One region of the Kitasatospora sp. NE20-6 genome, then DNA from elsewhere that is predicted to be linked to it. Evidence: riboswitches for the same ligand, from Rfam matches in the RefSeq annotation. Region 1 holds a riboswitch; each other region holds the start of a gene.

Region 1 (7,526 bases):
GCAGGCGATGGCGTCCTGCTCCTCCTGGCTCATGGTCGGGGCCGGCACGGCCACCGGTGCGGCGGTGGTGGCGGCGCGGGCGCCGGTGGCGGCCTGCGCGATGCGGGTGGCCGGGCGCGACCGCAGGTAGTACGTGGTCTTGAGGCCGACCTTCCACGCGTACGCGTACATCGAGCTGAGCTTGCCGATGGTGGGCGCCGCCAGGAAGAGGTTCAGCGACTGGCTCTGGTCGATGTACGGCATGCGGGCCGCGGCCAGGTCGATGAGCGCGCGCTGCGGCAGCTCCCAGGCCGTGCGGTAGAGCGAACGGACCTCGGCCGGCAGCCAGTTGAGCTCCTGCACGGAGCCGTTGGACTCGCGCAGGGCGTCCCGGGTCTGCTGGTCCCAGACGCCGAGCGCCTTCAGCTCCCGCACCAGGTACGGGTTGACCTGGAGGAACTCGCCGGAGAGGGTCTCGCGCTTGAAGAGGTTCGACACCTGCGGCTCGATGCACTCGTACACGCCGGCGATCGAGGCGATCGTCGCGGTCGGCGCGATCGCCAGCAGCAGCGAGTTGCGCAGGCCGGTCGCGGCGATGCGGGTGCGCAGCGCCTCCCAGCGCTCCGTCCACCGCGGGGTGGCCGAGCCGAAGTGGTCGATGTGCAGCTCGCCGCGGGCGGCGCGGGTCTCGCCGTACGCCTCGTGGCGGCCGAACTGCTCGGCGAGGTCCGCGGAGCGCTCGTACGCGGTGAGCATGATGCGCTCGGAGATCAGGGTGGAGAGGGCCGCCGCCTCGGCGGAGTCGAAGTCGATCCGCAGCTGGAAGAAGACGTCCTGCAGGCCCATGATGCCCAGGCCGACGGGCCGCCAGCGGGAGTTGGAGGTGCCGGCCTCGGTGGTCGGGTAGAAGTTGATGTCGATGACCCGGTCGAGGAAGGTCACCGCGGTGCGCACGGTGGCGTCCAGGCGGTCCCAGTCCATCGCGTTCAGCAGGTCGGCGGCGGTGGCGCCGGGGGCGACGTGCGCGCCCAGGTTGACCGAGCCGAGGTTGCAGACGGCCGTCTCGGAGTCGTCGGTGACCTCCAGGATCTCCGTGCACAGGTTGGACGAGTGCACGGTGCGGCCGGGCAGCGCGGTCTGGTTGGCGGCCCGGTTGGAGGCGTCCTTGAAGGTCATCCAGCCGTTGCCGGTCTGCGCCAGGGTGCGCATCATCCGGGCGTACAGGGTCTGCGCGGGGATGGTGCGCACCGCCTTGCCCGCCTGCTCGGCCTTGCGGTACGCCTCGTCGAAGTCGGCGCCCCACAGGTCGACGAGCTCCGGCACGTCGGCGGGGGAGAAGAGCGACCAGTCGGCGTCCGCGTTGACCCGGCGCATGAACTCGTCCGGGATCCAGTGCGCCAGGTTGAGGTTGTGCGTCCGGCGGGCCTCCTCGCCGGTGCTGTCGCGGAGCTCCAGGAACTCCTCGATGTCGGCGTGCCAGGTCTCCAGGTAGACGCAGGCGGCGCCCTTGCGCCGGCCGCCCTGGTTGACCGCGGCCACGGAGGAGTCCAGGGTGCGCAGGAACGGCACGATGCCGTTGGACTGGCCGTTGGTGCCGCGGATCAGGCTGCCGCGCGAACGGATCCGCGAGTACGACAGGCCGATGCCGCCGGCGTGCTTGGAGAGCCGGGCGATCTGCGCGTACCGGTCGTAGATCGAGTCGAGGTTGTCGAGCGGCGAGTCCAGCAGGTAGCAGGACGACATCTGCGGGTGCCTGGTGCCGGAGTTGAAGAGCGTCGGCGAGGACGTCAGGTACTCCAGGCGGCTCATCAGCCGGTACAGCTCGGCGACCTCGGCCACCGACTGCGCGGTGTCGCCGACCGCGAGGCCCGCGGCGACGCGCAGCAGGAAGTGCTGCGGGGTCTCGACGACCTTGCGGGTGATCGGGTGGCGCAGCAGGTAGCGGGACTGCACGGTGCGCAGGCCGAAGTACTCGAAGCGGTCGTCGCCCTGCCGGTCGATCAGGGCGTCGAAGGCGGCGGCGTGCTTCGCGACGAAGGCGGCCGTGGTGTCGCCGATCAGGCCCTCGGCGTGGCCGACGGCGACCGAGGCGGCGAAGGACACCGCGCCCTGCGAGACGGCCTCGTCCTGGATCTCCAGGGCGAGCAGCCGGGAGGCGAGCTTCGAGTACTGCGGGTCCTCGGCGATCATCGACGCGGCGGCCTCCACGGCCAGCCCGCGCAGCTCGGCGAAGTCCGAACCGGCGTGGCGGCCGCGCAGCGCGGCGGCGGCGACGTGGCCGGGGTCCACCTGGGGGAGATCGGTGCTGCGGTCGGTGAGCAGCCGGAGCAGAGCAGCACCGGGGTCGGGCCGGTCGGATCCGGCAGATCCCTGGGAGGGCAGGGTGACTGAGGCAGCGACGGTCAAGGCGCACTCTCTCCTGTGGCGGCAGCGGACGGCGGCGTTGCCCGGACCGCGCGTGGCAGGGGAGGACGGCACGCCGGACCGCGAAGGGGCGTGCGTCGTCTACCCGGCCCACCCGCGTGGCCTGGACGGTACTGCTGTGCTTCAAGGCATCTGCGGGGAAGCCGTGTGGCACACCGTCGGCAGGTCCTCGGACTGTGCGGTCCCCGGCGTCGCGGGCCGCTCACCGTTGCGGGGCAGTCCCGGACTTCCACCGGATTCCCCTGCGTCGACAGCGAGAGTGAGCATACATGTAGTGGTCGCTCGTTGATGTGCCCCCATATCTTGTGCACGTTACGTGTCGTCCTGATGGCGCCCGGCCGCGACGGCACAACGGAGGCCCGCCCGTGCGGACACGCTGCGTGTCCGCCGGACGGGCCGGGCCCAGCCGTCAGAAGGTCAGTGAGTACACCATCAGCGGCCCGAGGCCCGGCCGGGGCGACCAGTCGCGGTCCGGGCTGCGGCGGAAGCCGAGCCGCTCGTAGAGGCGGTGGGCGGCGGACATGTCCGCCATCGTGGAGAAGGCCATGCCGGCGAGTCCGAGCGCGCGGCTGCGGTCCACCGCCGCCGTGACGAGCGCCGCCCCGACGCCCCGGCCGCGGGCGGACGGGGCGACGGCGAGCATCCGGATCTCCCCCTCGTGCGGCCCGGCGACGTCCGCCCAGGGGGTGCCGCCGGGGGCGAAGGTCACGCTGCCGAGGACACGCCCGTCCGCCGGGTCGACGGCGACGAGGAGCTCGGCCTCCTCGCTGCGGGGACGGGCGTCACGGAGGCGGGCCGCGTAGGCGCTGCCGGGCGCGGTGTGGCCGCCGGCGACGAAGGCCTCGACCGTGACGGTTCCGGCCCCTGCGAGGTCCTCGGCGAGGGCCCGGCGGATGACGATGTCCATCCGTCCAGTCTGCCGCCGCCGGGGACGCCGGGACCGGCCGGGGTGTCGTGCAGGCGGCCGGGGAGGTCCGGGTCGGCCGGGTACCCGCCGGGACGGTGCCAGTTGTCGCGCCCCTGGCGGGAGTTCCGGTCGACGTCGCGGCCGACGAGGGCGCCGATCAGGCCGAAGCCGCCGATGACGGAGAGGAGGACGGTCGCGTCGGTGAGCATCGAGGAGGTCATGTCCCCACTCTGGCCGGGTGCCGCGGCACCGACGAGTGGCAGGAAAGACCACTTGCATCGAAATCCTGCCAGCGCCATGCTGGAGCCATGCTGAAGAACGTCGTCGCCGTCGTGCTGGAGGACGTCCACCCCTTCGAACTCGGCGTGGCCTGCGAGGTGTTCGGACTCGACCGGGCCGAGGAAGGCCTGCCCGTCTACGAATTCGGCCTCGTCTCCGACACCCCCGGGCCCAAGCGCACCCACGCGGGCTTCTCCGTCGACGTCCCGTACGGCCCCGAACGCCTCGCCGGCGCCGACCTCGTCGTGCTCACCGCCACCGGCCTGCGCGACACCTACCCGCCCGTGCTGGTCGACGCCCTGCGCGCCGCCGTCGACGGCGGCGCCCGGGCCCTCTCCATCTGCAGCGGCAGCTTCCTCCTCGGCGCCGCCGGCCTCCTCGACGGCCGCCGCTCCACCACCCACTGGAGGCACGCCGCCGAGATGGCCCGCCGCTTCCCCCTCACCACCGTCGAACCCGACGTCCTCTACGTCGACGAGGACCCGGTGATCACCTCCGCGGGCACCGCCGCCGGCATCGACGCCTGCCTCCACCTCGTGCGCAAGCTGCAGGGCGCCGAGGTCGCCCGCGCGATCGCCCGCCGGATGGTCGTCGCCCCGCACCGGGAGGGCGGACAGGCGCAGTTCATCAGCCGGCCGCTGCCCGAACCGGGGGTCGACTCCCTCACCGGCGTCCTCGACCGGATGCGCCGCCACCTCGACCAGGACGCCACCGTCGACAGCCTCGCCGCCCTCGCCCACATGTCGCCCCGCACCTTCGCCCGCCGCTTCCGGCAGGAGACCGGCACCACCCCGCACCGCTGGCTGACCGGCCAGCGCATCCTCCTCGCCCAGCGGCTGCTGGAGGGCACCGACGAACCCGTCGACGCGGTCGCCGCCCGCTGCGGCTTCGGCAACGCGGCCACCCTGCGCCACCACTTCGGCCGCCGGCTCGGCACCACACCGCAGGCGTACCGGCGGGCGTTCGCCGGGCCCGCCGGCACGCCGGACGCCCGGCAGGAGGTGCCCCTGCCGGGCGTCTGACCGCCGCGGAGGGCCGCTCAGCGGCCGACCGCCGCCGCCCCGGCCCGGGCGAACTGCTCGTCCAGGTCGCCGCTCGGCGCACCCGCCACGCCGATCCCCGCCACCGGTGCGCCCTGCACCTGCACGGGGGCGCCGCCGGCCAGGAACAGCGTGCCCGGGATGTCCTTCAGGTTCGGGGCCTGCGCGAGCCGCCCGGCCAGCTCCGAGGTCGGCGCGTTCCACGACACCGCCGTGAACGCCTTGCGCACCGCGGACTCCGGCGACTGCGGGCCCGCGCCGTCACCGCGCAGCGTGACCACGGTGGTGCCGTTGCGGTCGACCACCGCCACCGACACCCGCTGCCCGGCCTTCTCCGCCGCGTGCAGCGCCGCCTGGGCGGCCCGGGTCGCCGCGTCCACCGACAGGTGCGAGGAGGTGACCACGTTCCGGCCGTCCACCGCGACCGCCGCCGGGGCCCCGCCGCCCGCCGCCGCGCCGCCCGCCGTGTCCGCGCTCGCCGACACCGCACCGAACGTGCCCGCACCGAGCGCCGCCACCGCCACCGCACCGCCGAGCACCCGGGCCCTCACCGACGTCTTCCGCATGGTTCCGCTCCTCCTGCGATCACCGGCGGGGCCCGTACGGCCACCGCCACACCCCGATCCTCCGGCCGCCGCAGGCCCCGCCGGGTCGTCCCCCGGGCCCGCTTCCGCAGGCATCATGGACGACAGGGGGGTCGGCCGATCGGATGATGCGCGGCCGCCCGGGACGGGTGAGGATCGCCACGACGCACGAGAGACGGAGCAGGTCGCAGCAGATGGATCGGACCCCCGAGGCCCCCCGGACCCCCCAGGCCCTCCGGCCCCCGACGCCCGCACCCGGCGCCGGCGCCGGCACCCCGGACGCCCGCTGGCTCCCCGCCGTCCTCGACTCGGCCTTCCTGCTGCTGCTCGCCGCCGCCCTCACCCGCTACCTCACCCACCACCCCGGCAACCCCGCGGCCCCCTGGGTGACCGGCCTCGGCGCGGCGCTGGCCGCCGCCCAGCTCACCGGCCCCCGGCTGCGCAGCCGCCCGGCCGCCCGGGCCGCCCTCGGCCTGGTGGTCGCCCTGTGGGTGGTGCTCGTGCTGCTGGCCCCGAGCTTCGCCTGGTGCGCCGTACCGCTCGTGTACACCGTGCTGCGCACCCTGCCCGCACGGGCCGCGCTGCCGCTGGTCGGCGCGCTCACCGTGCTGGTGGCGGTCGGCCAGGCCCGCCTCCCCGGACCGGCCGACGCCACCCTGCTGCTCCTGCCGCCCGCCGTCGCGGTGCTGGCCACCGCGGTGTTCCTGTCGATGCAGCGGCAGACCGAGCGGCAGCGGGCGCTGCTCGACGACCTCGTCCGCACCCGGCGCGACCTCGCCTCCACCGAACGCCGCGAGGGCACGCTCGCCGAGCGCGGCCGGCTCGCCGCGGAGATCCACGACACCCTCGCCCAGGGCCTGTCCAGCCAGCAGATGCTGCTGCAGGCCGCCGACCGCACGTGGGACACCGACCCGGCCACCGCCCGCGGGCACGTCCGGACGGCCGCCGCCGTCGCCGCCCGCAACCTGGCCGAGGCGCGCCGCTTCGTCCACGACCTCGCCCCGGCGGAGCTCGCCGACGGCGGGGGCCTCGACCGGGCGCTGCTCGCGCTCGCCGAGCGCGAGCGGGCCGAGACCGGGCTGCCCGTCCGCCTGCACGTCGACGGCGAGCCCGCGCCGCTGCCGCCCGCCGCGCAGGCCGCCCTCCTGCGGATCGCGCAGGGTGCCCTGGCGAACGTCCGGGAGCACGCGGACGCCTCGGCGGCCGTGCTCACGCTCTCCTACCTGGGCGACCAGGCGGTGCTGGACATCGCCGACGACGGCCGCGGCATCCCGCCCGCCGTACGGCCGGAGGCCCGGCGCGGGCACGGACTGCGGGCCATGCACGCCCGGCTGCGGCAGCTCGGCGGCACCCTCACCGTCGAGAGCTCCCCGGGCGAGGGCACCGTCGTCTCCGCCGCCGTGCCGGTCGGCCCCGGGCGGGCGGCATGAGCGCGCCCGTCCGGCTGCTGGTCTGCGACGACCACGCCGTCGTCCGCGCCGGCCTGCTCGCGCTGCTCGCCAGCGCGGCCGGCATCGAGGTCGTCGGCGAGGCGGGCAGCGGCGAGGAGGCCGTCGTGCTGGCCGCCCGGCTCCGCCCGCAGGTCGTGCTGATGGACCTCCAGCTCGGCGCGGGCATGGACGGCGTCGAGGCCACCCGGCGGATCACCGCCGGGCCGGACGCGCCGTACGTGCTCGTGCTGACCACCTACGACACCGACGCCGACATCACCCGGGCGATCGACGCCGGCGCGACCGGCTACCTGCTGAAGGCCGAGCGGCCCGAGGAGCTGTTCACCGCCGTGCAGGAGGCCGCGGCGGGCCGCACCGTGCTCTCCCCGCCGGTCGCCTCCCGGGTGATGGCCCAGATGCGCGCCCCGGCCCGCCGGCTCACCGCGCGCGAGCTGGAGATCCTCGGCCGGCTCGCCGAGGGCCTCGGCAACCGGGAGATCGCACGGGCGCTGTTCGTCAGCGAGGCGACGGTGAAGACGCACCTCGGCCGGATCTACGCCAAGCTCGGCGTCGACACCCGCGCGGGCGCGGTGGCGGCGGCGAAGGAGCGCCGCCTGCTGCGGTGAGCTACCCCGGCAGGTGGCCGGTGGCGTTCCAGCCGTCCGCCCGCAGGCGTCCGTCGGCGGCCCGCCAGAGGCTGGCGGAGCAGTTGCCGACGGGTTCGAGGGCCATCAGCTGGGGCTCGGTGAGCCGGTCGAGGACGTGCCGCAGCATCAGCACGGTGCAGTCGTGCGCGACGACCAGCACCGGCCGGCCGGCCTCCTCCTCGGACAGGTCGCGCAGCACGCTGCGCACCCGCAGGGCGACGTCCAGCCAGGACTCG
Region 2 (7,526 bases), on a different contig from region 1:
CACCACCTGGCGGGCCGCGAAGTCGAGGACGTCGCGGACGGCGCCGGGATGCCCGGCCGCGACCTTCTCCACCGCCTCCGGCGACCAGTCCTCCGCCTCCATCGCCTCGACCAGGGCGCGGGCCTGCGCCTCGGCGGCGTCGGTGGCGCCCAGCGTCGGCGCCGCCTCGTCCAGGCCGAGCGCCTCACGCAGACCCGGCAGGGCGCCGACCCCGCCCCAGATCTGCCGGGCACGCAGGATGGCGAGCACCAGGTTGACCCGGTCGGTGCCGGCCGGCGCCTGGCCCAGCACGTGCAGGCCGTCCCGGATCTGGGCGTCCTTCACCTCGCACAGCCAGCCGTCGACGTGCAGCAGGAAGTCGTCGAAGCCGTCGTCCCCGGGCCGCTCGTCGAGACCGAGGTCGTGGTCGAGGCGGGCCGCCTGGATGAGCGTCCAGATCTGGGCGCGGATCGCGGGCAGCTTCGCCGGGTCCATCGCGGCGATCGACGAGTACTCGTCGAGCAGCTGCTCCAGCCGCGCGATGTCGCCGTAGCTGTCGGCGCGGGCCATCGGCGGCACCAGGTGGTCGACCAGCGTGGCGTGGGCGCGGCGCTTGGCCTGGGTGCCCTCGCCCGGGTCGTTCACCAGGAACGGGTAGACCAGCGGCAGGTCGCCGATGACGGCGTCCGGCCCGCAGTCGGCCGACAGCGCCGCCGTCTTGCCCGGCAGCCACTCCAGGTTGCCGTGCTTGCCGAGGTGGACGACGGCGTGCGCGCCGAAGCCGCCGTCCTCCTGCGCCGCCGCGATCCAGCGGTACGCCGCCAGGTAGTGGTGGCTCGGCGGGAGGTCCGGGTCGTGGTAGATCGCCACCGGGTTCTCGCCGAAGCCGCGCGGCGGCTGGATCAGCACCAGCAGGTTGCCGGAGCGGATCGCGGCGAGCACGATGTCGCCGTCCGGGTTCTGCGAGCGGTCGACGTACAGCTCGCCGGGCGGCGGGCCCCAGTGCGCCTCGACGCCGGCCCGCAGGCCCTCCGGGAGACCGGCGTACCAGCGGCGGTAGTCGGCGGCGGGGATGCGGACGGGGTTGCGGGCGAGCTGCTCCTCCGTCAGCCAGTCCTGGTCGTAGCCGCCGGCCGCGATCAGCGCGTGGATCAGCGCGTCGCCCTCGTGGAGGGCGGGATCGGCGGAGTCGAGACCGGGCAGGTCGGTGCCGAGGTCCATGCCCTCCGCGCGCAGCCGGGCCAGCAGCCGCATCGCGCTCGCCGGGGTGTCCAGGCCGACGGCGTTGCCGACCCGGGCGTGCTTCGTCGGGTACGCGGACAGCACCAGCGCGAGCCGCCGCTCGGCCGCCGGGGTGTGCCGGAGCCGGGCGTGGGCCACGGCGATGCCGGCGACCCGGGCGGCCCGCTCGGGGTCGGCGCGGTAGACGGTGAGGCCGTCCTCGTCGAGCTCCTTGAAGGAGAACGGCACGGTGATCAGCCGGCCGTCGAACTCCGGCACGGCGATCTGGGTGGCGGTGTCGAGCGGGGAGAGGCCGTCGTCGCTCTCCTCCCACCGGCTGCGCGACCAGGTCAGGCACAGCGCCTGCAGGATCGGGCGGTCGAGGGCGGCGAGCGCGCCCGCGTCCCAGGCCGCCTCGTCGCCGCCGGCCTGCGCGTCGGCGGGGCGGGTGCCGCCCGCGGCGAGCACCGTGGTGACGATCGCGTCGGCCCGCGCCAGCTCGGCGAGCAGCTCCGGCTCGGCGCCGCGCAGCGAGGAGCAGTACAGCGGCAGCGCGCGGGCGCCCCGGTCCTCGATCGCCGAGCACAGCGTCTCGACGAAGGCGGTGTTGCCGCTCATGTGGTGGGCGCGGTAGTAGAGCACCGCGATCAGCGGGCCGTCCGTGGGCCGCGGTTCGCGCTCCAGCGGGCCCCAGTCGGGGGCGGAGGCGGGCGGGGCGAAGCCGTGGCCGGTGAGCAGCACGGTGTCCGAGAGGAACGCGCCGAGCTCGGCGAGGTTGGCCGGCCCGCCGTGCGCGAGGTAGGCGTGCGCCTCGGCGGCGATGCCCGCCGGCACGGTGGAGAGCTCCATCAGCTGGGCGTCGGGGGCCTGTTCGCCGGTCAGCACGATCACCGGGCGGGGGCCGGCCAGCAGGGCGTCCAGCCCATCCTCCCAGGCGCGCCGGCCGCCGAGCAGCCGCACCACGACCAGGTCGGTGCCGTCCACCAGCGCGGGCAGGTCGTCGGCGGTGAGCCTGGCGGGGTTACCGAGCCGGAAGGGCACCGGGCCCTGCGCGGCACGGGCGCTCAGCAGGTCGGTGTCGGAGGTCGACAGCAGCAGGATCATGCGGAGGGCCTCCCGGCCAGGTCGGTGTTCCGGGTCGCGAGTCGCGGGGTCGGCCGTGCCGGGGGAGCGGGCGGTGCGGGCTCGGCACGTCTGGGACGGACGGCGGGGCCGGGCAGGCGGCAGCGCACAGGTCGGACCTTCCTCGGGGTCCGCGCCCCTCGGTGTGCCCCCGGCCGGAGACCGGGAGAAGGCGGAGGACGGCGGGAGTTCCTGGCTCCACGGCAGGCTGAGCCGTGGTTACAGTGGCGGGACCGCACCGGATTTGCACCGGTTTCCTCCGCTTGCCGTCGCTGGCGTCGGGCCGTCCTCGCGGACCGCCCGGCAGCATCGTACGGGGTGCCGCGCGGCTGCGGGACAGGGCGCCGACTGTGATCTACGAGACGGGGGCGGCCCGTCGCACCCTCTGTATGCTCGCCGCCATGCCCGCCTCACCCGACGCCGCTGCGCGAGGCTCCGCCGTGCCCGGCCGGGGCCGCGCGGACGCCTGCCCCGGGGCTCTCCGTCTGCACACCGCCGACGACGGCGCCCTGGCCCGGGTGCGCCTGCCCGGCGGACTCCTGACGGCCCGTCAGCTCGTGGCGCTCGCCGACGCCGCCGAGCAGCTCGGCGACGGCGCGCCGGAGACCACCTCGCGCGGCAACGTCCAGCTGCGCGGCCTGCCTTCGGACTGCGGGGCCGAGCTCGCCCGGCGGCTGCGCGAGGCCGGACTGCTGCCCTCCGAGACGCACGAGCGGGTGCGCAACATCGTCGCCTCGCCGTACGCCGGGGTCGACGGCCGCGGCCACGCCGACGTGCAGGGCTGGGTGCGCGCGCTCGACGCGGAGCTGTGCGCGAGCGGCTGGGCGGCCGGACTGTCCGGCAAGTTCCTCTTCGCCCTGGACGACGGCCGCGGCGACGTCGCCGCGCTCGACGCCGATGTGACGTTGATCGCAGCGCCCGGCGGCACCGCGCTGCTCCGGCTCGGCCGGGCCGGCACCGTCCGCCCGGTCGGCGCGCCGGTGGCCGCCGCGCTCGCCGCCGCCCGCGACTTCCTGGCGGCCGCGGAGGGCCGGGCCTGGCACCTGCGGGAACTCCCCGACCTGCTGCCGCCCGGCACCGAACCGCTGCCCGCCCCCGCCGGCGGCCCGCCCGCGCTCGGCGCCCTGCCCGGCGGGATCGCCGTCGGCACCCGCTTCGGCCGGGCCGCCGCCGACCGGTGGCGGCTGCTGGCGGAGGTGTCCGCCGGTGAGATCCGGCTGACGCCGTGGCGCGGGGCCGTCCTGCCGGGCGTGCCCGCCGCCCGGCTCCCCGACCTGGCCGCCGCCGGGTTCCTGACCCGGCCCGGTACCGCCTGGGACCGCGCCACCGCCTGCACCGGCCTGCCCGGCTGCGCGAAGTCGCTCGCCGACGTCCGCACCGACGCCGCCCGCGCACTGGAGCACGGGCCCGGCGCGGCCCCGGCGGCGGCGCACCCCGACGCACCCTCCGGCGCGGCCCGCGCTCCGGAGCGCGCCGGCGGTGCGGCGCTGCCCGTGCACTGGTCGGGCTGCGAGCGGCGCTGCGGACACCCCGCCGGGCGATGGGTGGACGTGCTCGCGCTCGGGCAGGGCTACCGGGTGACGCCGGTCGGGACGCCGGCGCCTTCAGTGGATGTGACGACGGAAGAGATGGCCGAGGCGGTCGCCGAGGCCCGGAGGATCACGTGATCGAGTACGAGAAGGACGGCGCGGCCATCTACCGGCAGTCCTTTGCCACCATCCGGGCCGAGGCCGATCTGGCCGCCCTGCCCGAGGACGTCGCCCGGGTCGCGGTGCGGATGATCCACGCCTGCGGCATGACCGACCTGGTCGAGGACCTCGTGTACTCGCCCGGCGCGGTCGCCGCCGCCCGGGCGGCCCTGCTCGCCGGGGCGCCGATCCTCTGCGACGTCAACATGGTCGCCAGCGGGGTGACGCGCAAGCGCCTGCCCGCCGGCAACGAGGTCGTCTGCACCCTCACCGACCCGGCGGTGCCCGAGCTGGCCCGCCGGATGGGCACCACCCGCAGCGCCGCCGCCATGGAGCTGTGGCTGCCCCGGCTGGAGGGCGCGGTGGTGGCCGTCGGCAACGCCCCGACCTCGCTCTTCCGGCTGCTGGAGATGGTCGAGGCGGGCGCACCCCGCCCGGCCGCGGTGATCGGCGTGCCCGTCGGCTTCATCGGCGCCGCCGAGTCCAAGCAGGCCCTGGCCGAGCACCCCGCCGCCCTGGAGCACCTGGTGGTGCGCGGCCGCCGCGGCGGCAGCGCGATGGCCGCCGCCGCCGTCAACGCGATTGCGAGTGAAGAAGAGTGACGGGCCGTCTGTACGGCGTCGGGCTCGGCCCCGGCGACCCCTCCCTGCTGACCGTCCGTGCCGCCGAACTCATCGGCAAGGCCGACGTGGTGGCGTACCACAGTGCCCGGCACGGGCGATCCATCGCCCGCTCGATCGCCGACCGCTACCTGACGGGCGGGCAGATCGAGGAGAAGCTGGTCTACCCGATCACGGTCGAGACCACCGACCACCCCGGCGGCTACCGCGGCGCGCTCGACGACTTCTACGAGGAGGCCTCCGCCCGGCTCGCCGCCCACCTGGACGCCGGCCGCGACGTCGTCGTCCTCGCCGAGGGCGACCCGCTGTTCTACGGCTCCTACCAGCACATGCACAAGCGCCTCGCGCACCGGTACCCGACCGAGGTGGTGCCCGGCGTGACCTCGGTCAGCGCCGCCGCCGCCCGGCTCGGCACGGCACTGGTGGAGGCCGAGGAGACCCTGACGATCATCCCCGGCACGCTGCCCGAGGAGGAGCTGACCGCCCGGCTCGCCTCCGCGGACTCCGCCGTGATCATGAAGCTCGGCCGGACCTTCCCCGCCGTCCGCCGCGCCCTGGAACGGGCCGGCCGCCTCGCCGACGCGCAGTACGTCGAGCGGGCCTTCATGGACGGCGAGCGCACCCTGCCCCTCGCCGAGGTCGACGCCGACTCGGTGCCGTACTTCTCCGTCGCCGTCCTGCCCAGCAAGGTGGCACCGCTGGACGCCGCCGAGCCCGCACCGGACGGCCCCGGCGAGGTCGTCGTCGTCGGCACCGGCCCCGCCGGGCCGCTCTGGCTGACCCCGGAGGCCCGCGGCGCCCTCGCCGCCGCCACCGACCTGGTCGGCTACACCACCTACCTTGACCGGGTGCCCGTGCGGCCCGGCCAGCTGCGCCACGGCTCCGACAACAAGGTCGAGGCCGAGCGCGCCGAGTTCGCCCTCGACCTGGCCCGCCGCGGACGCCGGGTGGCCGTCGTCTCCTCCGGCGACCCGGGCGTCTTCGCGATGGCCACCGCCGTGCTGGAGGCCGCCGGCGCCGACCCGTACCGCTCGGTGCCGGTGCGGGTGCTGCCCGGCATGACCGCCGCGCACGCCGCCGCCTCCCGGGCGGGCGCCCCGCTCGGCCACGACTACGCCGTGGTCTCGCTCTCCGACCGGCTCAAGCCGTGGACGGTCATCGCCGAACGGCTGCGCGCCGCCGCCGCGGCCGACCTGGTGCTGGCGCTCTACAACCCCGGCTCGAAGTCCCGCACCACCCAGGTCGGCCTGGCCCGCGACCTGATGCTGGAGTACCGCGCCGCCGACACCCCCGTGGTGATGGCCCGCGACGTCGGCGGCCCCACCGAGCGGGTGCGCACCGTGCGCCTGGCCGACCTCGACCCGGCCCAGGTCGACATGCGCACCCTGCTCCTGATCGGCTCCTCGCAGACCCGCCTCGTGCAGCGCGACAACGGCACCGAGGTGGTCTGGACACCGCGCCGCTACCCGGAGGACTGAGCCCCCGGCGGCCGGGTGCCGGACGGGTGCCGGGCGGTCGTCAGGCGTCCTCCCGGGGCCACAGCTCCGGGGAGTGCCCCGCGACGCGGTCGCCGATCAGGCGCAGCGCCTCCGCGGCGGGCAGCGGGCCGGGCCGGCGGCCGTCGCGCAGCCGCAGCGCCACCCGGCCGTCGGCGGCCTCCGCCGCGCCGATCACCGCCTGGTACGGCACCAGCCGCCCGGCCCGGACCCGCGCGCCGAGGGTGCCGGCGTCCGGGCCGGCGAGCTCCGCCCGCAGGCCGCGGGCGACCGCCTCCCGCACCAGGGCCCCGGCCTGCGCCCGTTGCTCCTCGGCGACCGGCAGGACGAGCAGCTGCACCGGCGCCAGCCAGGCGGGGAACGCCCCCTGGTGCACCTCGACGAGATGGGCGACGGCCCGCTCCACGCTGCCGATCACCGCGCGGTGCACCATCACCGGGCGGTGCCGGGCGCCGTCCGGGCCGGTGTAGCCGAGGTCGAACCGGGCCGGCTGGTGGAAGTCGACCTGCACGGTCGAGAGGGTCGACTCGCGCCCCGCCCGGTCGGAGACCTGCACGTCGATCTTCGGCCCGTAGAAGGCGGCCTCGCCGCCCGCCTCCTCGTAGGCGATGCCCGCCGCGTCCAGTGCCTCGACGAGCACGGCGTTCGCCCGCCGCCACAGGGCCGGGTCCGCGACGTACTTGCCGCCCCCGGCGGGCAGCGACAGCCGGTGGCGGGCGGCGGTGATGCCGAGTGCCCCGTACGCCTGCCGGATCAGTGCCAGGGCCGCCAGCACCTCGTCGGCCACCTGGTCGGGACGGCAGAACACGTGGGCGTCGTTGAGCTGCATCGCCCGGACACGGGTCAGCCCGCCGAGCACCCCGGACAGCTCGGAGCGGAACATGCCGCCGAGCTCCGCCATGCGCAGCGGCAGTTCGCGGTGGCTGCGCGGGCGGGAGCGGAAGAGCACCGCGTGGTGCGGGCAGAGGCTGGGGCGCAGCACCATCTCCTCGCCGCCGACCTCCATCGGCGGGAACATGTCGTCGCGGTAGTGCGCCCAGTGCCCCGACATCTCGTACAGCTCGCGCTTGCCGAGCACGGGCGAGTACACGTGCCGGTAGCCGGCCTGCCGTTCCAGCTCGCGGACGTACTCCTCCAGGGCGTGCCGGACGGCCGCGCCGTCGGGCAGCCAGAAGGGCAGGCCGGCGCCGATGAGCGGGTCGGTGTCGAAGAGGTCCAGGGCGCGGCCCAGGCGGCGGTGGTCGTGCACGTCGGTCTCCCTCACGGTGGCGGGGCGGGCGACCGGAGGGACGGCGAAGCCCCGGGGCACTCGCCCCGGGGCTTCGTCGGACAGCAGGTGTCAGCGCGCCGGGACGTGGTCCGGCGTCGTCGTGGCTGCTGCACCGACAGGCTTCATGCGG
Region 3 (7,526 bases), on a different contig from region 1:
GCACATCCAGGCGTCGAGGTTGCGGCCCGGGCGGCCGGCGGCGAGCGCGTGGTAGCCCGGGTCGATGTAGTCCGGGCCGACCTTGTGCGGCGAGACCGTGAGGCCGCGCGCGGTCAGGGCCGCGACGAGCCCGGTGGCGACGGTGGTCTTCCCGGCACCGGAGGAGGGTGCGGCGACGACGAGGCGGGGGATGTTCAACGGTCTACCACTCGATGCCGCGCTGGCCCTTGCGGCCGGCGTCCATGGGGTGCTTGACCTTGGTCATCTCGGTGACGAGGTCCGCGAGTCCGGTGAGCGGTTCCTTGGCGTACCGGCCGGTGATCACCACGTGCTGGCTGCCCGGGCGGTCGCGGAGCACGGAGACCACCTCGTCGACGTCGACCCAGCCCCAGTGCATGGGGTAGGTGAACTCGTCGAGCACGTAGAAGCGGTAGGTCTCGGCGGCGAGGTCGCGCTTGACCTGCTCCCAGCCCTCCTTCGCCGCCTCCTCGCTGGACTCCATGCCGCGCTGCACCCAGGACCAGCCCTCGCCCATCTTGTGCCAGGCCACCGTGCCGCCCTCGCCGGAGGCGCCGAGCACGCGCAGCGCGTTCTCCTCGCCGACCTTCCACTTGGCGGACTTCACGAACTGGAACACCCCGATCGGCCAGCCCTGGTTCCAGGCGCGCAGGGCCATGCCGAACGCCGCGGTCGACTTGCCCTTGCCGGGGCCGGTGTGCACGGCGGTGATCGGCAGGGTGCGGCGCTGGCGGGTCGTCAGGCCGTCGTCGGGCACGGTCTCGATCTTTCCCTGCGGCATCAGGCGGCCTTTCGGAGGAGGTGGGCGGAACGGTGGTCGCGGACGAGGGCGGCCACGCCCTCGGCGCGCAGCTCGTCCAGGGTGACGGCGGGCCCGCCCAGCCGGGCGGCGAGCGTGTGCGCGAGGCCGAGCCGCACGTGCCCCGCCTCGCAGTCGATCACCACGCTCGCCAGGCCCTGGCCGGCGAGCAGCCCGGCGGCGCGGTCGGCGTCGGCGAGGGCGGTGCGGCCGCCGGTGGCACGGCCGTCGGTGACGACGACGAGCAGCGGACGCCGGTCCGGGTCGCGCATCCGCTCGACGCGCAGCACCTCGTGGGCGCGCAGCAGCCCGGCGGCGAGCGGTGTGCGGCCGCCGGTCGGCAGCTGCTCCAGGCGGGCCGCGCCGACCTCGACGGAGGAGGTCGGCGGCAGCGCCAGCTCGGCGCCGGCGCCGCGGAAGGTGATCAGGCCGATCTTGTCGCGCCGCTGGTAGGCGTCCATGAGCAGCGACATGACGGCGCCCTTCACGGCGCCCATCCGCTGCCGGGCCGCCATCGAGCCGGAGGCGTCGACGACGAAGAGCACGAGGTTGGACTCCCGGCCGCGGCGCACCTGCTCGCGGAAGTCGTCCTTGGCGAGCACCAGCGCCCGCCCCGAGCGTCCGCGGGCGTGCTGGTGCGGTGCGGCGGCCTGCAGGGTGGCGGTCAGGTGCAGCCGGCTCAGGTGCCCGCGGGGGCGGCGGGCGCGCACGGTGGTGCCGCCGTCGGTCTCGGCGGGGGAGCGCCGCCCCTGGGCGCCGCGGCCGGTGCCGGGCACCTTGAACAGCCGGGTCCGGTACGGCTCCGCGGCGGCCACCGGTGCGCTCTCGCGGCCCGCACCCGGGGCGGGGCGCTGCGCGGGCGGGGCGGTGTCCGGGGGGCCGTCGGCCGGGTCGGACGCTGCCGTGCCGTCGGGGGCGTCGCCGGGGGCCGGGGCACCGCCGTCCGGGCCGCCGCCGTCGGGCCCGCCGCCGTCCGGGCCGTCACCGTCACCGTCACCGTCACCGTCACCGTCGCCGCCGCCGTCGGGCCGCTGCGGGTCCTCGGGGGGCTCGGGCTGCTCGGCGTGCTCCTCCAGGGTGCGGTCGAGCTGCTCCTCGTCGAGGCCGGGTGCGTCGAAGGGGTTGCGGCGGCGGCGGTGCGGCAGGGCCAGCTGGGCAGCCTTGCGGACGTCCTCCTCCTCCACCCGGGTGCGGCCGGCCCAGGCGGCGAGGGCGACGGCGGCGCGCGCCATCACGATGTCGGCGCGCAGCCCGTCCACCTCGAAGGCCGCGCAGACCGCGGTGATCTGCCGCAGGGCCGCGTCGGTGAGCTCCACCTGCGGCAGCAGCTCCCGGGCGCCGGTGATGCGGTCGGCGAGCGCCTCCTCGTCCGCGGCGAACCGGGCGGCGAAGCCCGCCGGGTCGGCGTCGTAGGCGAGGCGGCGGCGTACGACCTCGGCGCGTTCGGCGGGCTCGCGGGTGGCGGCGATCTCCACGGTGAGGCCGAAGCGGTCGAGCAGCTGCGGCCGCAGTTCGCCCTCCTCCGGGTTCATGGTGCCGACGAGCAGGAAGCGTGCCGCGTGCCGCACCGACACGCCCTCGCGCTCCACGTAGGAGCGGCCCATCGCCGCGGCGTCGAGCAGCAGGTCGACCAGGTGGTCCTGGAGGAGGTTGACCTCGTCGATGTAGAGCACCCCGCGGTGCGCCCGGGCGAGCAGGCCCGGTTCGTAGGCCTTGACGCCGTCGGCGAGGGCCCGTTCCAGGTCGAGGGAGCCGACGATGCGGTCCTCGGTGACGCCGACCGGCAGCTCCACGAGGTGCGCGGGCCGGGTGTGCGCGGACCCGTCGGTGTGCGCGCCGTCCGGGCAGTGCGGGTCGGGTGCGGCCGGGTCGCAGGCGAACCGGCAGCCGCCGGCCTCGGCGATCGACGGCAGCAGACCGGCCAGGGCGCGGACCATCGTCGACTTGGCGGTGCCCTTCTCGCCGCGGACGAGCACGCCGCCGACCGCCGGGGAGACGGCGTTGAGCAGCAGCCCGAGCCGCAGGTCGGCCATGCCGACGATCGCGGTGAAGGGGTAACGGACGTCGGTCATCTGCACTCCATGCCTCCCGGCGCCGCTCACGGCGCACCCGGCGGGACGAACGGGAGGCCGGCCGGCGCCCCGCCCTCGATCAGCTTCCACAGCGCCTCGGTGTCGGCGTGCTCCTCGATCAGGTCGCCGAGCCGGTCGAGCCGTTCCTCGCGGGCGGCAGCGAACGACGTGTCCGGCGCGGGCACGAACGCCCGTCCGGCGAGGGCGGCCGCCTCGCGCAGCAGGGCCCGCCGGAAGCCGTCGTTCTCCAGCACGCCGTGCCAGGTCGTACCCCACACCGCGCCCGCCCGGCAGCCGTCGAGGGCGCGCCCGCGGCCGTCCGAGACGAACGCCTCGCCACCCTCGACGGCGACCACGCCGTGGTGGATCTCGTACCCCTCGACCCGCTCCCCGTACGCCTCGCCGACCGGGCGGGCGAGCACCTTCTCCCGGCCGAAGACGACCCGGGTCGGCAGCAGGGCGAGGCCCTCGACCGTGCCGGCCTTCGACTCGACCTCGTCGGTGATCTCCCGGGCGAGCATCTGGTAGCCGCCGCACACACCGAGCACCGGCAGGCCCGCCGCCGCCCGGGCGTGCACCGCGCGGTCCAGGCCGCGTTCGCGCAGCCAGGCGAGGTCGGCGACGGTCGCCCGGGTGCCGGGCAGGATCACGAGGTCGGCGTCGGCGAGCTCCTCGGGCCGGGTCGCCCAGCGCACCAGCACGCCGGGCTCCTGGGCGAGCGCGTCGACGTCGGTGAAGTTCGACAGCCGGGGGAACCGCACGACGGCGACCCGCAGCACGTCCGTGCCGTGCGGGGCGGCGACCGGGCCGCGTTCGGCGACGGTCGACAGGTCGAGCGAGTCCTCGGCGTCCAGCCACAGCCCGGGCAGCATGGGCAGCGTGCCCAGCACCGGACGGCCCGTCAGGCCCTCCAGCATCTCCAGGCCGGGCGCGAGGAGCCGCGCGTCGCCGCGGAACTTGTTGACGAACCAGCCCGCCACCAGCGCCTGGTCCTGCGCGGAGAGCAGCGCCAGCGTGCCGTACATCGCGGCGAACACCCCGCCGCGGTCGATGTCGCCGACGACCACGACGGGCAGGTTCGCGGCGGTCGCCAGGCCCATGTTGGCGATGTCGCGGTCGCGCAGGTTGATCTCGGCGGGCGAACCCGCCCCCTCGCACACCACCACGTCGTACCGGCCGCGCAGGTCGGCCAGGCACTCCAGGGCCCGTTCCAGCAGGACGGGCTTGCGCTCGCGGTAGTCGAGCGCGCCGACCTCCGCGACCGGCCGGCCGAGCAGCACGACCTGGCTGCGGCCGTCCGCACCGGGCTTGAGCAGCACCGGGTTCATCGCGGCCTCCGGCTCCACCCGGGCGGCCTGCGCCTGCATCGCCTGCGCCCGGCCGATCTCGGCGCCGTCCGCGGTGACGAAGGAGTTGAGCGACATGTTCTGCGCCTTGAACGGCGCGACCCGCACGCCCCGGCGGACCAGCCAGCGGCAGACCGCCGCCGTGACCACGCTCTTGCCCGCGTCCGAGGTCGTCCCCGCGACCAGCAGTGCCCGGCTCATCGGCCCACTCCTCCTGTCGTCCTGCGTGCACGGCCGCGGGCCCGGACGGCCCGGCCGGCGAGCGTGACGGCCAGCGCCAGCACACCGACCCGCCGGGAGAGCGCGCAGGCCCGTTCGATGTCGGCGGCGGCGACCGGCCGCAGTTCCGCGCCCAGGACGGGCCGGTGCTCGGTCCGTGTCCCGTACCGCAGCGTGCCCCCGAGACGGACGCCGAGGGCCCCGGCGAACGCCGACTCGGCCTGGCCCGCGTTGGGGCTGGGGTGGGCGGAGCCGTCGCGCCGCCAGACCTTCCAGGCGGCCCGCGGGTGCTCCGCCGCGGCGACGGCCAGCAGCGCCGTGAGCCGGGCGCCGGGCCAGCCGGCGACGTCGTCGAGCCGGGCCGACGCCCAGCCGAAGCGCGTGTGCCGCGGCGAGCGGTGACCGACCATCGCGTCCAGGGTGTTGACGGCACGGAAGGCCAGCAGCCCGGGCGTGCCGGCCAGGGCTCCCCAGGTGAGCGCGTTGACGACGGCGTCGGCGGTGTTCTCGGCGACCGACTCGACGACGGCGCGGGCGATCTGCTGCCCGTCCAGCGCGCTCGGGTCGCGGCCGCACAGGTGCGGGAGCCGCTCACGGGCGGCGGCGAGGTCGCCGGCCTCCAGGGCGCGGCCGATCGTGCGGGCCTCCCGGGTGAGCGAGGTGCCGCCGAGCACCGTCCAGACGGCGGCCGCGGCGAGCGCCGTGCGGGCCGGGCGGCTGCGCCCGAGGGCGCGTTCGGCGAGCACCGCCCCGGCGGTCACGGCGCCCACGCACAGCGCGGTGTACGCGGCGCCCGCCCCGCGGTGGTCGCGCCACAGGGCCCGTTCCAGCCGTCCGGCGGCGCTGCCGAACACGGCCACCGGGTGGCCCCGGCGCGGGTCGGCGAACGCGGTGTCGGCGAGGTACCCCGCGACGGCGCCCAGCAGATAGGGGGACGCCTGGGTCGGACGGCTCACCGCCCGGTTCCCCGGGCGGGGCGCAGCGGAGACCGCCGGGCAGCCTGCATGGCGTGCGTGTCCTCACTCAGGGTCCGCGCCCTGGATCGACGAACCGGCGGCGAGAGTCTCCTGGCTTCCGGGTCGGACACACCCCCGGGCCTTCCAACGGCCCTGTGGCGGACCGTCGTGACCATGTGTTCGGGCGTGCTCCCCGGTGACAGTGGCGGGACCGCGCCGGATTCGCACCGGCTTCCTCTGCATGCCTCCGTATGGCCCAGCGATATCACCACGCGCTCCGACCGGGAGTCAACCAAGCGTGCGGAGGGGTTGGTCACACACCGTCGCCGTCCGCGGGCCCCGCCGGTCCGTACGATCCTCCGGCCCCCGCACGGGGCCGGGCGCGGCCTGACGCCCGAACAGGTCGCCGACGGCATGGCCGCGCACGGGGTGCGGCTGCTGCCCGCGCACGTCCTCGCCCGGGGGAGCGGCGCGCTGCGGCCCTCCGAGGAGGAGTTCGTCGCGCCGGCCCGGGCACTGTGGTGCCCGCCCGTCCGGCTGATGAGCACGGGCCCCGCCTCGCTGCGCGACTTCCGGCCGGCCCGCGAGCTCACCCCGGCCGGGACGGCGCGGCGGACCGGGGAGCCGCCCCCGCGGCGGGCGCCCGCCCGCCGCTCGCCCGCCCGCCGGCGCCCGCCGACCGCTTCCGGGAGCTGCTCGCCGGGCGGCCCGGCGACATCCCGGTCCGGGCCCGCGCGGGGCGCCGCCGCCCGGACGGCCCGCCCGGGTGGCCGGAGGCCGCCTGCCGGGCGTGGACTGGGAGCGCCATGTCCGAAGCCAGCAGACCGGGGATGCCATGCGCAGCTGGGGAACCGCCACCGCCGTTGCTGCCGCCGTCGTCGGAGCCGGGGCCGCGGCCGTCCTCCTGGCCGGCCGTCGCGCCTCCGAACGGTCCGTCCGCCCCGGCTCCGCGGGCGGCGTCTTCGGGTCGGCCGGGGGCGTCCGCGTCCACCACGTGGGGCCGGACTCCGTCACCCTCACCCGCAGCGTCGAGACGGAGCGGCCCGGCCGCTACGCCCTGGAGTGGCCCGGCGGCGGGCACGCCGTCGTCGGCGAGGTGCTCGGCACCGCCCCGCAGAGCGTCACCCGCCGCCTGCTGTCGACCGGGGCCCCGCTCGCCGGCGGTGCCGAGGTGCGGGTGACCGCCCGCGTCGTGACCGGCGATCCGGCGTCCGCGCTCGGCCTCGACTTCACGGAGACCGCCGTCGACGGCGAGCTCGGGCCGCTGCCCGCCTGGCACCTGCCGGGCATGCGGGGGCTGTGGGTGGTGCTGGTGCACGGCCCCGGCGCCGACCGGCAGCAGGCCCTGCCCGTGCTGCCGCTGCTGCACGCACTGCGGCTGCCCGCGCTGGTCGTCACCCACCGCGGTGACGAGGGGGCGCCGCCCCCGCCCGACGGGCTGAGCCACTTCGGCGAGACCGAGTGGCAGGACGTGGACGCCGCCCTCCGCTTCGCCCGCGCCCACGGCGCCGACCGCGTGGTGCTGTACGGCTGGTCGCTCGGCGCCACCATGGCGCTGCACACGGCGGCCCGGTCGGCCTGGCGGGAGTCCGTGGCGGGCCTGGTGCTGGACTCGCCGGTGCTGGACTGGCACGCGACCGTGCGCCGCGAGGCCGCCCGGGCGGGCGTGCCGGCGCCGCTGGCGGAACTCGGCGCGCTGGCGGCCGAGGGGCGGACCCGGGTCGATCTGGCGGGCTTCGCCCGGCTCGCGGACGGCACCGACCTCCACGTGCCCGCGCTGCTGCTGCACAGCCCCGACGACGCCGTGGCGCCGTGGGCGGCCGCCGCCGGGCTCGCCGGCCGGCGGCCCGACCTGGTGAGCCTGCGGCCCGTCCCGGAGGGCGCGCACGCCGCCCTCTGGAACGCGGACCCGGACGCGTACACGGAGGCGCTGCGGCGCTGGCTGACGCCGCTGCTCTGAGGCGCCCGTCCGAGGCACCCGTCCGAGGCGCCCGCCGGGCCTCCACGACGGTTGTGCTCATGTCATATTTCGTGATCGTGAGCCCGGTTTGATGGCGGATGCCCGATCTCATCCCCCGTCCGCGGGTCGGACGTGCGAGCGCGCGTAGAACTCGAT
Region 4 (7,526 bases), on a different contig from region 1:
GGTCGAGCGGTCACCCTGCAGGCCCGGCTCGGTCTCGGAGATGACCAGCTCGACCGCGGCCGGGAGCTCGACGTACAGCGGGGCGCCGTCGTTCTGCGCCACCAAGGCCTCGAAGCCCTCCAGCAGGTACTTGGCGGAGTCGCCGACGACCGCCGAGCTGACCGGGATCTGGTCGTAGGTGTCCATGTCCATGAAGATGAACGAGTCACCGTCACGGTAGGAGTACTGCATGGTCCGCTTGTCGACGTTGGCCGTCTCGACCTTGATGCCGGCGTTGAAGGTCTTCTCGACGACCTTGCCGGTCAGGACCTCCTTGAGCTTGGTGCGCACGAAGGCCGGGCCCTTGCCGGGCTTCACGTGCTGGAACTCGACGACGGACCACAGCTTGCCGCCGTCCAGCTTGAGGACCATGCCGTTCTTGAGATCGTTCGTGGAAGCCACGGGCGCACTAACTCCTGATATAGCTGTCAAGGAACCAAGGGCCGCATGCTGCACCCGCCGGAGGCGGCTACAGGGCGAGGAGCTCCTTGGTGGTGATGGTGAGCAGCTCCGGCCCGCCCTCTTCAAGGGGGCGCACCACGAGCGTGTCCTCGATCCGGACTCCGCCCCGCCCCGGGAGGTGGACCCCCGGGCCGACGGTGACCGGCACGCGACTGTCCAGTTTACCCATGTCGGCGGGGCCCAGGCGCGGCGCCTCCCGGATCTCCAGACCGATTCCGTGTCCGAGAGGGTGCACCGGGTGCTCGGTGTGCCCCGCGGACTGCAGCACCTCCCGCGCAGCCAGGTCGGGCGCGGACTCGGACACCCCCGGACCGAGCGCCTCCCGGCCCGCCCGCTGCGCCCGGAAGACCAGCCGGTGCAGGTCGACCTGCCAGGACGCCGGGGCGGCCCCGATGACGAACGTCCGCGCGGTCGAGACGCCGTAGCCGCGGTAGCGGGCACCGAGCACGACGGTGAGGAAGTCGCCCTCCTCCACCCGGCGGTCGGTCGGCTGGTGCGACTCCAGGCCTGAGTGGCTGCCGGTGCCGACGGAGACGGGGAACGCGGCACGGTCGGCACCGTGGTCGATCATCCGGCGCTCCAGCTCCATCGCCAGGTGGCGCTCGGTCCGGCCCACGAGGATCGACTCCAGCAGCTCGCTGAGCGCCTGGTCGGCGATCTCCGCAGCGATCCGCAGATCCGCGATCTCGTGCTCGTCCTTGACGACCCGCATGCGTTCGACCGCCGAACCGAGGTCGGCCAGCCGCACACCCCCGGCGACCGCACCGAGCTCGTGGTGGCGGCGCACGGTGAGATCGTGCTCCTCGACCGCGAGGTCCATGACCTTCAGCCGGCCGGCCGCCTCGGCGGCCGCCAGGGCGGTGTCGGTCTCGGAGGGCACGATCAACTGCGCGACATCGGGCCCGAGGAAGTGCTCGCCGGTGTCGTCCGGCGGCAGGCCCTCCGGCAGCGCGAGCAGCGCCCGCTCCCGGGTCAGCAACAGGCTGGCACCGCAGGGCGGGCAGCCGGTGAGGTAGCGGACATTGGCTGCACGGGTGATCAGCACCGCGTCGACCCCCGACGCACTGCAGTGCTCCCTGAGGCGCTCACGCCGGACCGCATACGCATCGGACATGCTCCGAGCGTACGGAGGGCGGCCGGTCGCCGCCCGTCGAGGGGAGTTGCCGCCCCGACGGGAGAAGCCGCTGACCGCCGACCGGGGCCGGGCGGCCGCCTGCCGGTACGGCGTCAGCGTGCGGGCACGGCGTCAGCGTGCGGGTAGCGGTACGGAGACCACGAGGGTGAGGCGGACCGGGACGTCGCCCTCGTTGCGGTAGCCGTGGGCCCAGCCCGCCTCGTAGGAAGCGGTCGAGCCGGCGCGGACGAGGTGGTCACGGCCGTCGAGGGTGAGGGTGAGTTCACCCTCGTCGACCCGCGCGATCTCCACGGTGCCCGCCGGGTGCGGATCGGAACCGTGCGCCTCGCCCGGCATGATGACCCACTCCCACAGTTCCAGCGGGCCGGGCGCCTCGATGCCGTTGAGCAGCACACCACTGCCGCCCTTGGCGCCGGCCCACAGCTGGACGGCCTCGTCGCCGGAGACGATCCGCACCGTCGAGACCTCGTCGTAGTCGAGGAGGCGGGCGATGGACACGCCCAGCGCGTCGGCCAGCCGGACGACCGTGCCCACGCTGGGGTTGGTCCGCCCCTGCTCGATCTGGACGATCATGCCGCGGCTCACCCCCGACCTGGCGGCGAGGGCGTCGAGCGTGTGGCCGCGGTCGTTCCGCAGCCTCTTCAGGTTGCGCGCGAGGGCCTGGGTGACGAGCTCGGGATCAGGCATGCCAGTCCAATAAATTGATTCGTTCAGTTCGTTTTACTGATCTATGCTGCGCGAGCCCACAAAATCCACCCGACTGTACTCCGGAGTCCACTGTGGTGTCCCACCTGCTCGCCCTCTCCGCCAGCGCCCTCTGGGGGATGGCCGACTTCGGCGGCGGCGCGCTGACGAAGCGCATATCCGCCCTGCGGGTCGTCGTCGCCTCCCAAGCGCTCGCGGCAGCCCTGCTGGTGGTCTGCGTGGCGGCCACCGCAGGCTGGACCGAGGCCTCCGCCGGGCTCTGGTACGCAGCCGTCGCGGGCGTCATCGGCCCGTTCGCGATGCTCGCCTTCTACCGCGCCCTCGCACTCGGGCCGATGGGCGTGGTCTCGCCCCTCGCCACCGTCGGGGTGGCGGTCCCCGTCGGTCTCGGGCTGCTGCTCGGCGACCGTCCCGGGACGGGTCAACTGGCCGGGATCGCCGTCGCCGTCCTGGGTATCGCGCTCGCCGGCGGACCCGAGCGACGGGGCGGCGCCGTCGGCGCGCCCGTCCTGCTGCTCACCCTCGGCGCGGCCTTCGGCTTCGGCGCCGTCATGGCCCTCGTCGCCCAGGCCACCGTCGACGGCGGACTGCTCCTCTCGCTCTGCGTGCAGCGGCTGTGCAACGTCGCGGTGGGCGGCGCGGCACTCCTGGCCCTCCCCCGGGCATCCGCGCCCGGCGAAACCGGCGCACTGCGACGGAGCCTGCCCACGCTCACCGCCGTCGGCATCGCGGACGTGGCGGCGAACGCGAGCTACGCGGCGGCCGCCCACAGCGGATCCGTGGCAGTGGCCTCCGTGCTCGCCTCGCTGTACCCCGTGGTCACCGCACTCATGGCGCGTGGCGTTCTGAAGGAGCGGCTGCGCCCGGTGCAGGTGATCGGCGCGGGCCTGGCCGTGGCCGGCACACTGCTGCTGGCTGCGGGCTGACCTGATCGCGGCCGCCCGGACCCCCGCAGGAACGGGACGGCTCTCCGGGCCCGGAGCCCTGCAGCCGGTCGGCGCACCGCACGCTCCCCCGCGCTCCACGATCAGACCGTCGGCCCGGCAGCCCAGCGCTGCTCGACCCTGGCGAACCGCCAGTAGCCGATCGCCGCGGCCCAGACCACCACGAAGAGCCCGACGATCACGAAGCCGACGTTGTCGAGGCTCAGCCCGGCGATCCACCCGGTCAGCGGGTCGCCGAGGTCCAACTTCTCGTGCAGGACCGCCACCAACTCGATGGTGCCGATGACGAACGCCACCGCGATCGACAGGCCCGTGATGGTCAGGTTGTAGAAGACCTTCCGCACCGGGTTGGAGAAGGCCCACTGGTACGCAAAGTTCATGAACGTGCCGTCCAGCGTGTCGAACAGGCTCATGCCGGCGGCGAAGAGCAACGGCAGGCAGACGATCGCGTACCAGGGGAGCCCGGCGGCCGCGCCGGAGCCCGCCATCACCATCAGCGCGACCTCGGTGGCCGTGTCGAAGCCGAGCCCGAGCACCAGGCCGACCGGGAACATCTGCCCGGGCCGGGTGATCGAACGCGTGGCACGGCCGAGCACCCGGTTCATCAGGCCCCGCGACGCGAGTCGGCGCTCCAGCTCGGCCTCGTCGAACGTCCCCGCCCGCATCGCGCGGAAGACCCGCAGGATGCCGAGCAGGGCGACGAGGTTCAACGCGGCGATGAGATAGAGGAAGGCGCCCGACGCGGTGGTGCCGATGGTGCCGAGCACCTGGTGCGTGGTGGAGCCGTCGTCCATCAACGTGCCCGCGAGCTGCGCACCGCCGGCGACCAGGGCCGCCATCAGCACGACCATCGACGAATGTCCCAGCGCGAACCAGAAGCCCACCGAGACGGGCCGACGACCGTCGGCCATGAGCTTGCGGGTGGTGTTGTCGATCACGGCGATGTGGTCGGCGTCGAAGGCGTGCCGCATGCCGAGGGTGTACGCGGTGATGCCGAGGCCCGCACCGAACACCTGCGTGCCGACCTCGTACTTCTCGGGCACCACGAGGAGGAACAGCGTGCCGAACGCCACCACGTGCATCGCCAGGATCACCGCCATCAGGGCGGCGGTACGGACCGTGTCCTCCCGCCGCCAGCGGAATGCCGCAGCAGCGGGGGCTGTCGGCCCGGGGGCCGTACCGGTTTCGGGCAGGGTCATCTGCGGATCACGCTCCAGCACCTCGTGGAAAGTCGTCGTGAGATGCCGTGGCCGGTCTCCTGGCTCACGGGGAGGATCCGACGGTGCCCGTACCCGGCCTTCCCGGGCGCGCCAAGGCGCCCAGTGACACACGTGGGGTACGGATTGACTCCCCGTTCACAGTGGCGAGGGCCGCTCCGGACTGGGACCTCAGAGGTCCGACACCGGTCTTCCCGAACACCACGGCGGCTCCACCGTAGGGGTGACGGCACGACAGCTGCAAGCCTGCACACCTGCGCAGGTGTCGAAGATCACGGCAGGGCGGACTGCGAGAATGCCCGGCATGCACCTCGTCCCCGCGGACCGCGCACACCACCGCACCATCGACGGACACCAGGTCTGCGAAGCCATCGCCGCGATCGGTGACGCCGGCCATGTCCGGGCCTGGGCCGACCGCTTCGCGCTGCTCGCCGATCCCGGCCGCCTCGCCCTCCTGCTCGCCCTGCACCAGACCGGGCCGATGGCCGTCAGCGACCTGGCCGTCGCCTCCGGCATGCGTGACCCCGCCGTGTCGCAGGCGCTGCGGCTCCTGCGGGCCGCGGGCACGGTGGCCGGCGAACGGGACGGACGCATCGTGCGCTACCGGCTCACCGACGCCGTGATCGCGGAGCTCCTCGAACACGGGGTGCTCGGCCGCGCGGACTGAACACGCACATGACCGGCATGTCCTGACGGATGGTCATTGAGCAGATCCCTTCAGCCAAGTTTTCTTGTCATGTCACCTTGAAGCAGTCCTGGTACCCCATGCTTCCGGAGGCGGCTCGTCCGAGCCGCCGCCCTCATGCTCCTGACGAGGAGACACCGTGAAGCTTCGCCGTACCTTCGCCGTCACGCTGCTGGCCGCCGCCACCTGCCTGCTTCCGGCCCAGCAGTCCGGCGCCTCCACCGGCGGCAGCCTGCCGTTCGGCTCGGCCACCGCAGTCGGCATCCACAACACCTACGACACGGCTTCCTTCCCCTTCCTCGCCCAGGGCCTGGACACCGGCACGGGCATGATCGAGCTGGACGTCTGGACGGACACCGTCACCACCGAGTGGAAGGTCAGCCACTCCAACCCGCTCGGCAACGCCAACAACTGTGTGGCGGCGACCAGCGCTGCGCAGCTCTACAGCGGCGGCACCAACAAGAACCTCGAGTACTGCCTCGACGACATCCGCATCTGGCTGGGCGCCCACCCCTCCAGTGGCCCGCTGGTCGTCAAGCTGGAGCTCAAGGGCGGCTTTGCGGGCAACCGCGGCATGGGTGCCGCCCAGCTCGACAGCCTCATAGCCGCCCACCTCGGCAGTGCCGTCTTCCGCCCGGCCGACCTGCTCGCCAAGCCCGGCGGCGGCACCTACGCCACCCTCGACGACGCCGCCAAGGCGGGCAACTGGCCGACGCGCAGCGCGCTGTCCGGTCGCGTACTCGTGGACGTCATCCCCGGCACCGTCGAGGAGGGCAACCCCTTCGACACCCTGCACACCGACGTCGAGTACGCGCGCTACCTGCGGGACCTCGCCGCTGCCGGCAAGGTGGGCCAGGCGCAGGTGTTCCCGGTCGTCCACGGAGCCGCCTCCGGCGACCCGCGCTCCGCATACAGCGAGACCAGCATCCGGCCGTGGTTCGTGGTCTTCGACGGCGACGCGTCCGCCTACGTCGGTGGCATCGACACGTCCTGGTACGACAGCCGCCACTATCTGTTGGTCATGACCGACGCCCACAACGTCGCACCCGCGATCAGCGCCACCAGCCCGACAGCAGAGCAGGCCCGTAGCCGGGTCACCCAGCTCGCCGCCGCGCACGCCAGCATCGTCTCCAGCGACTGGCGGAGCCTGCCCGAGGTACAGGCACTCGTGCTGTCCCGGGGCTGACACAGCAACGCCCCAACCAACAGCCTCCCGGCGCACGGGCAAGGCGCACGGGCAAGGCGCACGGGCCCGCGAGGGCCCGGCTCGGACTCCGCCCGTGCACCGGGAGCCATCGTGATCAGGCGCCGAAAGCCGACCCTCCGTGATCGCGACGCACCGGGCCGGGCTGACCGGGCCGACCGGGCCGCGGAGCGGCAAGGGGCCCGCACCGCCCGCGCCTTGGCAGCCCGGCCAGGATCGTACGCGTCATGGCGCGCCGCCCTCTGGCGGCCGCGCACCCTGGACCAGCGCCTCGAACCGGCTCAGCGACCGCTTGGCCGTCCGCCTGGTCAGTGGCCGCAGCGCGGCACCGAGAACACCCGCGGCCGGTACCCGGAATGCGCCGAGAAAGGCGAACCGGGTGCCGTCCGCCTCCTCGACCGCAGCCATGCCGCCCAACAGGTAGCGGCTCTGCATCAGGCACCATCCGGGCCGCAGCTCGATGTCGAAGCGGGCCCGGAGCCGCGAATGGCCCACGACCACCGCCTCGCCGCCGTCCGGCGAGACGCTGACGGTACGGATGTCGGGCAACCACTGGGGCATGGCGCCGGCCAGGTCGGCCGCCACCGCCCACACGTCCTCCAGGGATGTGGGCAGCAGCGTCTCGTGCACCGCCGCACCCGGCACGGTGGTGGCGAGTACGCGCAGGGCCCGGACGGAGTCGAAATCGGCCACCGGCCAGCCATCGTGGTGCGGACGCGGTTCTGCGTTCATGACTGCCATGCCTTTCGGAAGCCGAGCCGGGCGCGGGAGAGACGGGACTTCACGGTGCCTGCGGCCACACCGAGCAGTTCGGCGGTCTGCCGCTCATCGAGGCCCTCCACGTCACGGAGGACCAGGACGGCGCGGTGCTCCGGGGAGAGCCGACCGAGGACGTCCTGGATGTCAGCCGCCAGGTGCGGATCGCCCGGGGCGGGCAGTTCTGCCAGTTCCGCAGGCTCGCACCGCGCATGGCGGCGGACGTGTCGCACGGCCTCACGTACGGCGATCGCTCTGACCCAGCCGAACAGCGCAGCCGGCTCCTGGAGTTGCGGCAGCTTACGGAACACCGCGATCAGCGCCTCCTGGGTTGCATCGGCGCCGTCGTCGAGCGCGATCGGGCCGCACAGCCTTCGGA

Evidence for each region. A riboswitch is a leader RNA that binds a small molecule or an ion and turns the genes downstream of it on or off. The one in region 1 is predicted to bind cobalamin.
Region 2: another riboswitch for cobalamin. It lies ahead of cobN (cobaltochelatase subunit CobN); the one in region 1 lies ahead of SNE206_RS13055 (ribonucleoside-diphosphate reductase subunit alpha).
Region 3: another riboswitch for cobalamin. It lies ahead of SNE206_RS17625 (cobalamin biosynthesis protein); the one in region 1 lies ahead of SNE206_RS13055 (ribonucleoside-diphosphate reductase subunit alpha).
Region 4: another riboswitch for cobalamin. It lies ahead of SNE206_RS01515 (HoxN/HupN/NixA family nickel/cobalt transporter); the one in region 1 lies ahead of SNE206_RS13055 (ribonucleoside-diphosphate reductase subunit alpha).

The regions. Positions count from the first base shown of each region.
Region 1 is NZ_BPRL01000012.1:19,207-26,732, reverse strand. Features, by position in the region: gene SNE206_RS13055 (ribonucleoside-diphosphate reductase subunit alpha) at 1-2,361, opposite strand, end outside; cobalamin riboswitch at 2,546-2,676, opposite strand; gene SNE206_RS13050 (GNAT family N-acetyltransferase) at 2,813-3,310, opposite strand; gene SNE206_RS13045 (GlxA family transcriptional regulator) at 3,619-4,611, shown strand; gene SNE206_RS13040 (GlcG/HbpS family heme-binding protein) at 4,629-5,195, opposite strand; gene SNE206_RS13035 (sensor histidine kinase) at 5,408-6,643, shown strand; gene SNE206_RS13030 (response regulator) at 6,640-7,269, shown strand; gene SNE206_RS13025 (histidine phosphatase family protein) at 7,271-7,526, opposite strand, start outside.
Region 2 is NZ_BPRL01000001.1:82,490-90,015, forward strand. Features, by position in the region: gene cobN (cobaltochelatase subunit CobN) at 1-2,304, opposite strand, end outside; cobalamin riboswitch at 2,486-2,625, opposite strand; gene SNE206_RS00355 (hypothetical protein) at 2,712-3,989, shown strand; gene SNE206_RS00360 (precorrin-8X methylmutase) at 3,986-4,612, shown strand; gene SNE206_RS00365 (precorrin-2 C(20)-methyltransferase) at 4,609-6,108, shown strand; gene thrS (threonine--tRNA ligase) at 6,149-7,375, opposite strand.
Region 3 is NZ_BPRL01000020.1:88,766-96,291, forward strand. Features, by position in the region: gene SNE206_RS17605 (cobyrinate a,c-diamide synthase) at 1-198, opposite strand, end outside; gene cobO (cob(I)yrinic acid a,c-diamide adenosyltransferase) at 203-799, opposite strand; gene SNE206_RS17615 (putative cobaltochelatase) at 799-2,889, opposite strand; gene SNE206_RS17620 (cobyric acid synthase) at 2,916-4,436, opposite strand; gene SNE206_RS17625 (cobalamin biosynthesis protein) at 4,433-5,410, opposite strand; cobalamin riboswitch at 5,494-5,687, opposite strand; gene SNE206_RS17630 (alpha/beta hydrolase) at 6,246-7,370, shown strand.
Region 4 is NZ_BPRL01000002.1:192,380-199,905, reverse strand. Features, by position in the region: gene efp (elongation factor P) at 1-441, opposite strand, end outside; gene SNE206_RS01530 (M24 family metallopeptidase) at 509-1,615, opposite strand; gene SNE206_RS01525 (XRE family transcriptional regulator) at 1,748-2,323, opposite strand; gene SNE206_RS01520 (EamA family transporter) at 2,419-3,267, shown strand; gene SNE206_RS01515 (HoxN/HupN/NixA family nickel/cobalt transporter) at 3,369-4,484, opposite strand; cobalamin riboswitch at 4,516-4,723, opposite strand; gene SNE206_RS01510 (ArsR/SmtB family transcription factor) at 4,807-5,169, shown strand; gene SNE206_RS01505 (phosphatidylinositol-specific phospholipase C domain-containing protein) at 5,327-6,373, shown strand; gene SNE206_RS01500 (hypothetical protein) at 6,617-7,123, opposite strand; gene SNE206_RS01495 (RNA polymerase sigma factor) at 7,120-7,526, opposite strand, start outside.